3 regions of the Pseudomonas sp. P106(2024) genome follow, and region 3 is predicted to be linked to each of the others. Evidence: predicted binding sites of a transcription regulator. Region 3 holds the regulator's gene; each other region holds the start of a gene.
The links. The regulator sigma-54, encoded in region 3, starts transcription at its own class of promoters, with help from an activator protein. The targets are predictions, from matches to a motif close to ANTGGCATNNANNTTGCTNT.

Region 1 (3,277 bases), on a different contig from region 3:
GGAAAGCGTCAGCCCGGCGCAATTGCACGGCTGCGCCAGCGTACTGCTGATTGCCAGCACCTTCGGTGACGGCGATGCTCCGGACAGTGGCGCCGCATTCTGGCAGGCCCTGCAGGGTGCGGGCGAAACCGATTGCGCCAATCTGCCCTACGCGGTGCTGGCCCTGGGCGACTCCAGCTACGACCAGTTCTGCGGCTTTGGCCGCAAGCTCGACCAGCGCCTGGCGGAACTGGGCGGCCAGCGCCTGCTGGAGCGGGTCGAGTGCGAGCCGGACTTCGAGGCTGCATTCAGTACGTGGCTCGAGGCCCTGCTGCTGGCCCTTGGCACAAACACGGTGGCTACGCCGGCGCCACCGACTGCCGAGCCTCACGGCAGAAACCAGCCATGGCCTGCACGCCTGGTGGAGAACCGCCTGCTCAATGGCCCAGGTTCGACCAAGGAGACCCGTCAACTGGTGTTCGACCTGGCGGGTAGCGGCCTGGACTACCACCCCGGCGACGCGCTGGGCGTGTGGCCGCGCAACTGCCCGGCGCTGGTCGAGGAGCTGCTCGGCCTGATGCAGCTCGATGGCCAGGCCATTGTCGAGCTTGAAGGCCGCAAGCCAATGCCCCTGGGCCTGGCGCTGGAACGGCATCTGGACATTGCCCATGTCACGCCACGACAGCTCGAGGCGCTCAGCGAAAACGCGCCCTCTCTGCAGCAGCTGTTGCAGCCTGAATGCAAGACCGCGCTCAAGGACTGGTTATGGGGCCGGCAACTGGCCGATGTGCTGCGCGAGTTCCCCCGGCAATGGCCAATGGCCCGCTGGCTGGCGCTACTCAGGCCCTTGCAGCCAAGGCTGTACTCGATCAGCTCAAGCCCCAAGGCGCACCCGGGGCAGGTGCACCTGACGGTGTCCACGGTGCGCTATGGCGAACGCAAGGGAGTCTGCTCGGCCTTTCTCGCCGACCGAGCGACGAACGTCGAAGTGGCCATCTTTGCACAGCCATCGAAACACTTCCGCCTGCCCGACGACGACGGCACGCCCATCGTCATGATCGGCCCCGGCACCGGCATCGCGCCCTTCCGGGCCTTCCTCGAGGAACGCCAGGCACGTGCAGCGCCTGGCCGCAACTGGCTGTTCTTCGGCGAGCAGCACGAGGCACACGACTTCTACTATCGCGAACAGTTGCTGGCCTGGGAAGCGCAGGGCCATGTACGCCTGAGCACCGCGTTCTCCCGCGACCAGCCGGAGAAGATCTATGTGCAGCAACGCCTGCTGGAACAGGGCGCCGAACTGTGGCGCTGGCTGCAGGACGGCGCGCATGTGTATGTCTGCGGCGATGCCCAGCGCATGGCCCGGGATGTGGATGCGGCCTTGCGCCAGGTGGTGGCGCAGCACGGCGGCCTGGACGAGACCGCGGCAGCGGCCTATGTCGAAGGTTTGGGACGGGACAAGCGCTACCGGCGGGATGTGTATTGATGCACCACGGTGGTGAGGGCTGCACCCTGCTTGTGCGCCCGCACCACCTGGCCAGCACATGCCCAAAGCTGTAACCCTTGTGAAAGCGGGCTTGCCCCGCAATTAAAGGGAGCCTGGCACGCTCCCTGCTTCAAGCAATGCACAACAGCCCCAACGACCAACGGCGGTCAACAGGGGCCTCACACTGATGAGTACAGGCAAAGGCGCCTGGAGCTTCGGCTCCAGGCGCCTTTTTCGTTTTCCGTGATCGAGGATCGGCTATGCAGGCAACAGCGAACGGGGCACAACGAGCACGACTGGTCATCGTCGGCAATGGCATGGTCGGCCATCACTGCGTCGAGCAGCTGATCGAACGCGGCGCCACGGCACACTTCGAGCTGCATGTGTTCGGCCAGGAGCGCCAGCGCGCCTACGACCGGGTGCACCTGTCGGAGTATTTTACCGGTAGCTGCGCCGAGACCCTGGCCCTGTGCGCCCCGGACTACTACAGCCGCCACGGCGTGCACCTGCACCTGGGCGAGGCGGTGCTGGACATCGATCGCGAGCGCCGGGAGCTGGTCACCGCCGAGGGCCGCCTGGGCTATGACCAGTTGATCCTGGCCACCGGTTCCTATCCGTTCGTGCCGCCAATCGAAGGTTCCAGCGGCAATGCCCGACTGGTTTACCGCACCCTCGAGGACCTCGATGCGATCCGCGCCGCCGCCGCAGATGCCCGCCGTGGCGTGGTGGTGGGCGGCGGCCTGCTCGGCCTCGAGGCAGCCAACGCCCTGAAGTCCCTGGGCCTGGAGGCGCATGTGGTGGAATTCGCCCCACGCCTGATGCCGGTACAGCTGGACAGCGAAGGCGGCGCGGCGCTCAAGGCGCGGATCGAGGCCCTGGGCGTGGGCGTGCACCTGTCCCGCGCGACCCAGTCGATCAGCGCTGGCGAGCAGTACCGCTACCGGATGAACTTCGACGGTGGCGAACACCTGGAGACCGATCTGATTGTCTTTTCCGCCGGCATCCGCCCACAGGACGCCCTGGGCCGGGCCTGTGGCCTGGAGATCGCCGCGCGCGGCGGCGTGGTGATCGACAGCCAGTGCAAGACCAGCGATCCACGGATCTTCGCCATCGGCGAGTGCGCGTCGTGGAACGGCAGCGTGTTCGGCCTGGTCGCCCCCGGCTACGCCATGGCGCGCAACCTGGCCGCGCGGCTGCTGGGCGAGACGGCGGACGATTTCACCGGCGCCGACATGTCGACCAAGCTCAAGCTGCTGGGCGTGGATGTTGGCTCGATCGGCGATGCCCATGGCGCCACGCCCGGTTCACGCAGCTACCGCTTCAGCGACGAGGCCAACAGCGCCTACCGCCGGCTGGTGGTGGATGCCAGTGGCAAGCACGTGCTCGGCGCGGTGCTGGTGGGCGACAACAGCTACTACGACACCCTGCTGCAGTACGCCCAGAACGGCATCGCCCTGCCGACCGACCCGGCATCGCTGATCCTGCCGCGAGGAAGTGGAGCGCCGACCCTGGGCGCTGATGCGCTGCCCGACAGCGCGACCATCTGCTCCTGCCATAATGTCAGCAAGGGCGCGGTGTGCGCCGCCATCGACAGTGGTTGCGGCGACCTTGCCGCCGTCAAGGGCTGCACCAAGGCCGCCAGCGGCTGCGGTGGCTGCGCTGCCCTGCTCAAGCAGGTCTTCGAGCATGAGCTGACCGCCCGTGGCGTGACGCTCGACAAGAGCCTGTGCGAGCACTTCGCCTACACCCGCCAGGAGCTCTACGGGCTGGTGCGGGTGGAGGGTATCCGCACCTTCGGCGAACTGCTCGAACGCC
Region 2 (3,277 bases), on a different contig from region 3:
GTTGGCGCAATTGGCCGGCGGGGTCTGGTCAAAGCGGGCGAGGGCGCTCAGCAGCTGTTCCTGCAGCAGATCCAGTTCCGGGCGCACGTCGTTGGCCAGGTCGCGGCGTGGCAGGGCTGGCGCTTGACGGGCGCGATGCCAGGTGTCGAGCAGGTGGTACTGCAGGAGCTTGTTGGCTTCGATCTGGTCGGCAAAAAAGGCCTCGACGCGTGCCGGATCCAGGTGGTGAGCGACGGCGGCCTGCCGCGCACTGGCCAATACCTGCTGCTCGCGGGCGCTGGCCTGCACCGGTTGTTGGTGATCCCACTTGTGCAGGGCGACCGCTTCGGCCAGGTCCAGGCGCCGGTCAATGGTGGCAAGCAACTGATCCAGGGTTGGCGTGACGCTCGGTGAGGTGGCACAGCCGGATAGGGCGAAGCAGCAGGTCAGGGCGAGGGTGGTGGCACGCATGGCGATCTCCTTGGGAATGAAGCCTCGAGTGTCGCCTTTGGCTGTGTGGCGGCTAATAGGTGTTGTCCGATTATGAGGGTATGAAAAAGAAACGGCCTCCCGAGGGAGGCCGTCCTGATGTCATCGACGCGGGGCGCCGATCATATCAGCAGCTGTAGTACAGCTCGTATTCCAGCGGGTGCACGAAGGTGCGGACCTTGATCTCTTCTTCGCTCTTCAGCTCGATGAAGGCATCGATGAAGTCGTCGGAGAACACGCCGCCCTTGGTCAGGAACGCACGGCCCTTGTCCAGCTCTTCCAGGGCTTCCTTCAGGCTGCCGCACACTTGCGGGATGTCTTTCGCCTCTTCAGGCGGCAGGTCGTACAGGTTCTTGTCGGCGGCATCGCCTGGGTGGATCTTGTTCTGGATGCCGTCCAGGCCTGCCATCAGCAGGGCCGCGAAGGCCAGGTATGGGTTGGCCGACGGGTCCGGGAAGCGTGCTTCGATACGGCGGGCTTTCGGGCTACCGACGTACGGAATACGGATCGAGGCGGAACGGTTGCGAGCCGAGTAGGCCAGCATTACCGGGGCTTCGAAACCTGGGACCAGACGCTTGTAGGAGTTGGTCGAAGGGTTGGTGAAGCCGTTCAGGGCCTTGCCGTGCTTGATGATGCCGCCGATGAAGTACAGGGCGGTATCGGACAGGCCGGCATAGCCTTCGCCGGAGAAGGTGTTCTTGCCGTCTTTCCAGATCGACATGTGCACGTGCATGCCCGAGCCGTTGTCGCCGTACAGAGGCTTGGGCATGAAGGTGGCGGTACGGCCATAAGCGTCGGCAACATTGTGCACGACATACTTCAGGGCCTGCACTTCATCCGCTTTCTTGACCAGGGTGTTGAACTTGACGCCGATCTCGTTCTGGCCGGCGGTCGCCACTTCGTGGTGGTGAACTTCGACGGTCTGGCCCATTTCTTCCAGGGCATTGCACATAGCAGTACGGATTTCGTGGTCGTGGTCGAACGGCGGAACCGGGAAGTAGCCGCCTTTCACGCCCGGACGGTGGCCTTTGTTGCCGCCTTCGACGTCAGCGCCGGTCATCCACGAGCCTTGCTCGGAGAAGATCTTGAACATCGAACCGGAGATGTCCGACTGGAACTTCACTTCGTCGAAGATGAAGAACTCAGGCTCTGGGCCGGCGAACACGGTGTCACCGATGCCGGTGCTCTTCAGGTACTCTTCGGCGCGCTTGGCGATGCCGCGCGGGTCGCGATCGTAGCCCTGCATGCTCGACGGATCGACGATATCGCAGGTGATGATCAGGGTCGGCTCTTCGGTGAATGGGTCCAGCACGGCGGTTTCGTCGACCGGCATCAGGATCATGTCGGAGGCTTCGATGCCTTTCCAGCCAGCGATGGAGGAACCGTCGAACATCTTGCCGACTTCGAAGAAGTCTTCGTCCAGGCCATCGCGCGCCGGCATGGTCACGTGATGCTGAATGCCCTTGGTGTCCGTGAAACGCAGATCAATCCACTTGACGTCATGATCTTTGATGAGTTGAACCGACTTCGACATGTTGTCCTCCGGATGGTCTAGGGCGCAGTTGGCCGCTGCCCTGGAAAAAGGGTGTCGCTGGGCGCGGATAGTCGGCCAAGCGTACCTGCCTCACAAGGGAGCAAATTGCATGCCAGTGCCCAAAAATGGCGAGAGTGGGATGAAAGGGGGCGTTGGCGGGCATTTCTTGGAGGGGTGGAGTGTAGCTTTGCACTCATAAGATGCGTTTTTTGGTGTAACTGCACCATTGTGGTGCTTTTGTGCTGGCGTGGGCCTCATCGCGGGGCAAGCCTGCTCCCACGCAGCAGGCCGACGAGGGGTGGCGCGGCCAACATAAATCGCACCTTCTGTACAAAAGTTGCTCAAACCTTGAGCGATTTCCGCTATAATTCGCGCCCCCTATTTTCGGCAGGCCCTGTGCGCGCTGTTAAACCAATGAAACTTATCGTCAAAGTCTTCCCAGAGATCACCATCAAGAGCCGGCCGGTGCGCAAGCGCTTCATCCGTCAGCTCAGCAAGAATATCCGCAACGTGCTCAAGGATCTCGATCCTGAGCTCGCGGTCGATGGTGTCTGGGACAATCTCGAAGTGGTCACCCGCATCGAGGACGAAAAGATCCAGCGCGAAATGATTGAGCGCCTGCGCTGTACCCCGGGCATCACTCACTTCCTGCAGGTGCAGGAGTACCCACTGGGCGACTTTGACGACATCGTCGAGAAGTGCAAGCAGCACTTCGGTCACCTGCTCGCCGGCAAGTACTTCGCCGTGCGCTGCAAGCGCGGCGGCCACCACGACTTCACCTCGATGGATGTCGACCGCTATGTCGGCAGCCAACTGCGCCAGCAATGCGGCGCTGCCGGCATCGAGCTGAAGAAGCCCGAAGTGCTGGTGCGCATCGAGATCCGCGATCAGCGCCTGTACGTGATCCACAATCAGCACAACGGCATCGGTGGTTATCCGCTGGGCGCCCTGGAGCAGACCCTGGTGCTGATGTCCGGTGGCTTCGACTCCACCGTGGCGGCCTACCAGATGATGCGTCGCGGCCTGATGACGCACTTCTGCTTCTTCAACCTCGGTGGCCGCGCCCACGAACTGGGCGTGATGGAAGTGGCCCACTTCCTGTGGAAGAAGTACGGCAGCAGCCAGCGCGTGCTGTTCATCAGCGTGCCGTTCGAGGAAGTGGTCGGCGAAATCCTCAACAAGGTCGACAACAGCTACATGGGTGTCACGCTCAAGCGCATGATGCTGCGCGCGGCCGCCCGCATGGCCGACCGCCTGCAGATTGATGCCCTGGTC
Region 3 (3,277 bases):
CGAACCCTTTGCCGGTGTCGACCCGATCTCTGTCGGCGACATCAAGCAGATTATCCACCACCTCAAGAACAAGGGTATCGGCGTACTGATCACCGACCACAACGTTCGCGAGACCCTGGACATCTGCGAGACCGCCTACATCGTCAACGATGGCCAGCTGATCGCCGAAGGCGACGCCGAGACCATCCTGGCCAACCAGCTGGTCAAGGAAGTATACCTGGGGCACGAGTTCCGACTCTGACCCTGGCCTGCCCGGAGCACTGGCGCAGGCGCCTGTTCGAGGCTTAAGTTGTTACAGTGCTCTAGGCAAACGCTGCAATTTCAGGCATATAACTTGCTTAAAATCGGCGCCCAGGCGCCCTCCGTGTAGTGGATGGCGCATGCGCGCCGGCAACAAGGTATCAAGCCCCAGCCATGAAACCATCGCTCGTCCTAAAAATGGGCCAGCAACTGACGATGACCCCGCAGTTGCAACAGGCCATCCGTCTGCTTCAGCTCTCCACCCTGGACCTCCAGCAGGAAATCCAGGAAGCGCTGGAGTCCAATCCGATGCTCGAACGTCAGGAAGACGGCGAGGACTTCGACAACAGCGACCCGATGGCGGACAACGCCGAGAACAAGCCGGCCGCCGAAGTCCAGGACAACAGCTTCCAGGAAACCAGTACCAGCAGCACCGCGGAAAACCTCGAAGACGGCGAATGGGCCGAGCGCATTCCCAACGAACTGCCGGTCGACACCGCCTGGGAGGACATCTACCAGACCAGCGCCAGTAGCCTGCCGAGCAATGATGACGACGAGTGGGACTTCACCACCCGCACCTCGGTCGGCGAGAGCCTGCAGAGTCACCTGCTGTGGCAGCTCAACCTGGCGCCGATGTCCGACACCGACCGCCTGATCGCCGTCACCCTGATCGACAGCATCAACGGCCAGGGCTACCTGGAGGACTCCCTCGAGGAAATCTGCGCAGGCTTCGACCCGGAACTCGACATCGAGTTGGACGAGGTCGAGGCGGTGCTGCACCGCATCCAGCAGTTCGAACCCGCCGGCATCGGCGCCCGCTCCCTGGGCGAATGCCTGCTGCTGCAACTGCGCCAACTGCCGGCCTCGACGCCTTGGATGGGTGAGGCCCAGCGCCTGGTCACCGACTTCATCGACCTGCTCGGCAGCCGCGACTACAGCCAGCTGATGCGCCGCATGAAGCTCAAGGAAGACGAGCTGCGCCAGGTCATCGAACTGGTGCAGACCCTCAACCCGCGCCCCGGCTCGCAGATCGAGTCCAGCGAGCCCGAGTACGTCGTGCCCGACGTCATCGTGCGCAAGGACAGCGAGCGCTGGCTGGTCGAGCTCAACCAGGAAGCGGTACCGCGCCTGCGGGTCAACCCGCAGTACGCCGGCTTCGTTCGCCGCGCCGACACCAGCGCCGACAACACCTTCATGCGCAACCAGCTGCAGGAAGCGCGCTGGTTCATCAAGAGCCTGCAGAGCCGCAACGAGACGCTGATGAAGGTGGCGACACAGATCGTCGAGCACCAGCGCGGCTTCCTCGACCATGGCGACGAGGCCATGAAGCCGCTGGTGCTGCACGATATCGCCGAGGCGGTGGGCATGCACGAGTCGACCATTTCCCGGGTGACCACACAGAAATACATGCACACCCCGCGCGGCATCTACGAACTGAAATACTTTTTCTCCAGCCACGTGAGCACCGCCGAAGGCGGCGAATGCTCGTCCACGGCGATTCGCGCAATCATCAAGAAACTGGTGGCGGCGGAAAATCAGAAAAAGCCATTGAGTGACAGCAAGATCGCTGGTTTACTGGAGGCACAAGGCATCCAGGTAGCCCGTCGCACCGTCGCCAAGTACCGCGAATCGTTGGGCATCGCCCCATCAAGCGAGCGCAAGCGACTGATGTAGCCCCAGGATGTGCCACAGCGTTTCAGTGGCAGGTGCAAGACCTGCCTCTTTATGCACGGGCAACAAAGGAGAAGCTGTATGCAAGTCAACATCAGTGGACAGCATGTAGAAGTCACCCAACCACTGCGCGATTACGTGCTCGAGAAGCTCGCCCGCGTGGAGGGTCATTTCGACAAGATCACCAATGCGACGGTGATCATGAAGGTCGAGAAGCTGCAGCAGAAGGTGGAAGCCACACTCCAGATTCCCGGTGGCGAAGTCGTCGCCAACGCCGAACACCAAGACATGTACGCGGCGATCGACGCCCTGGCCGACAAACTCGATCGCCAACTGAAAAAACACAAGGAAAAACAGCAAAGCCTGCTGCAAGGCGCAGCCGCCCGCTGATCCCCCTCATCCATGATCCGACTTGAAACCATCCTGACCCCCGGCCGTTCACTCGTGAACGTGCCGGGCGGCAGCAAGAAGCGCGCCCTGGAAAAGGTCGCCACCCTGATCGCCGAGCAAGTACCCGAGCTGGAGATGCAAGATGTCTTCGACAAGCTCATCGCTCGGGAAAAACTCGGCTCCACCGGTTTTGGCAATGGCATCGCCATTCCGCACTGCCGGCTTGTGGGTTGCAGCGCGCCAGTAAGCGCCCTGCTGCACCTGGATGCCCCCATTGATTATGACGCCATCGATGGTGCCCCGGTCGACCTGCTGTTCGTCCTGCTGGTCCCGGAAGCTGCCACCGATGCCCACCTTGAACTGCTGCGCCAGATCGCCAGCATGCTAGATCGCAAGGAGGTCCGCGATCGCCTGCGTGCCGCCGACAGCAGCGAGACCCTTTACCAGGTCGTCCTGGACGTACAGAACGAGCACTGAACATGCGCCTGATCATCGTCAGCGGCCGCTCCGGCTCCGGTAAGAGTACCGCCCTCGACGTGCTGGAAGACAACGGCTACTACTGCATCGACAACCTGCCCGCCGGGCTGCTGCCGCAGCTGGCGGAAAACGCGCTGCTCAACACCGAGCTGCTGCAACCGAAGGTCGCTGTGTCCATTGATGCGCGCAACCTGCCCAGCCACCTGTCACGCTTCCCCGAACTGCTGACAGATGCACGTTCGCGCCATATCCAGTGCGACGTGCTGTACCTGGACGCCGACGAAGACACCCTGCTCAAGCGCTTCTCGGAAACCCGCCGCCGCCACCCGCTGACCAACGACAGCCGTTCGCTGGCCGAGGCGATCCGCGTGGAAAGCGAGCTGCTCGGCCCGATCGCCGACCTCGCCGACCTGAAGATCGACACCACCAGCCTGAACCTCTATCAACTGCGCGATTCGATCAAGCTGCGCCTGCTCAACCAGCCCGAGCCAGGCACCGC

Region 1: a site for sigma-54 is predicted at 1,575-1,594, ahead of nirB (nitrite reductase large subunit NirB). Genes of this name have one in related genera too.
Region 2: a site for sigma-54 is predicted at 2,100-2,119, ahead of glnA (type I glutamate--ammonia ligase). Genes of this name have one in related genera too.

Annotation. Positions count from the first base shown of each region.
Region 1 covers NZ_JBLIYU010000004.1:311,401-314,677, reverse strand. The annotation lists gene AC25M7_RS09890 (bifunctional nitrate reductase/sulfite reductase flavoprotein subunit alpha) at 1-1,462, shown strand, start outside; gene nirB (nitrite reductase large subunit NirB) at 1,723-3,277, shown strand, end outside.
Region 2 covers NZ_JBLIYU010000001.1:170,761-174,037, reverse strand. The annotation lists gene AC25M7_RS00750 (chorismate mutase) at 1-450, opposite strand, end outside; gene glnA (type I glutamate--ammonia ligase) at 596-2,002, opposite strand; gene thiI (tRNA uracil 4-sulfurtransferase ThiI) at 2,417-3,277, shown strand, end outside.
Region 3 covers NZ_JBLIYU010000007.1:38,122-41,398, forward strand. The annotation lists gene lptB (LPS export ABC transporter ATP-binding protein) at 1-241, shown strand, start outside; gene AC25M7_RS13480 (RNA polymerase factor sigma-54) at 415-1,914, shown strand; gene hpf (ribosome hibernation-promoting factor, HPF/YfiA family) at 1,993-2,301, shown strand; gene ptsN (PTS IIA-like nitrogen regulatory protein PtsN) at 2,314-2,778, shown strand; gene rapZ (RNase adapter RapZ) at 2,781-3,277, shown strand, end outside.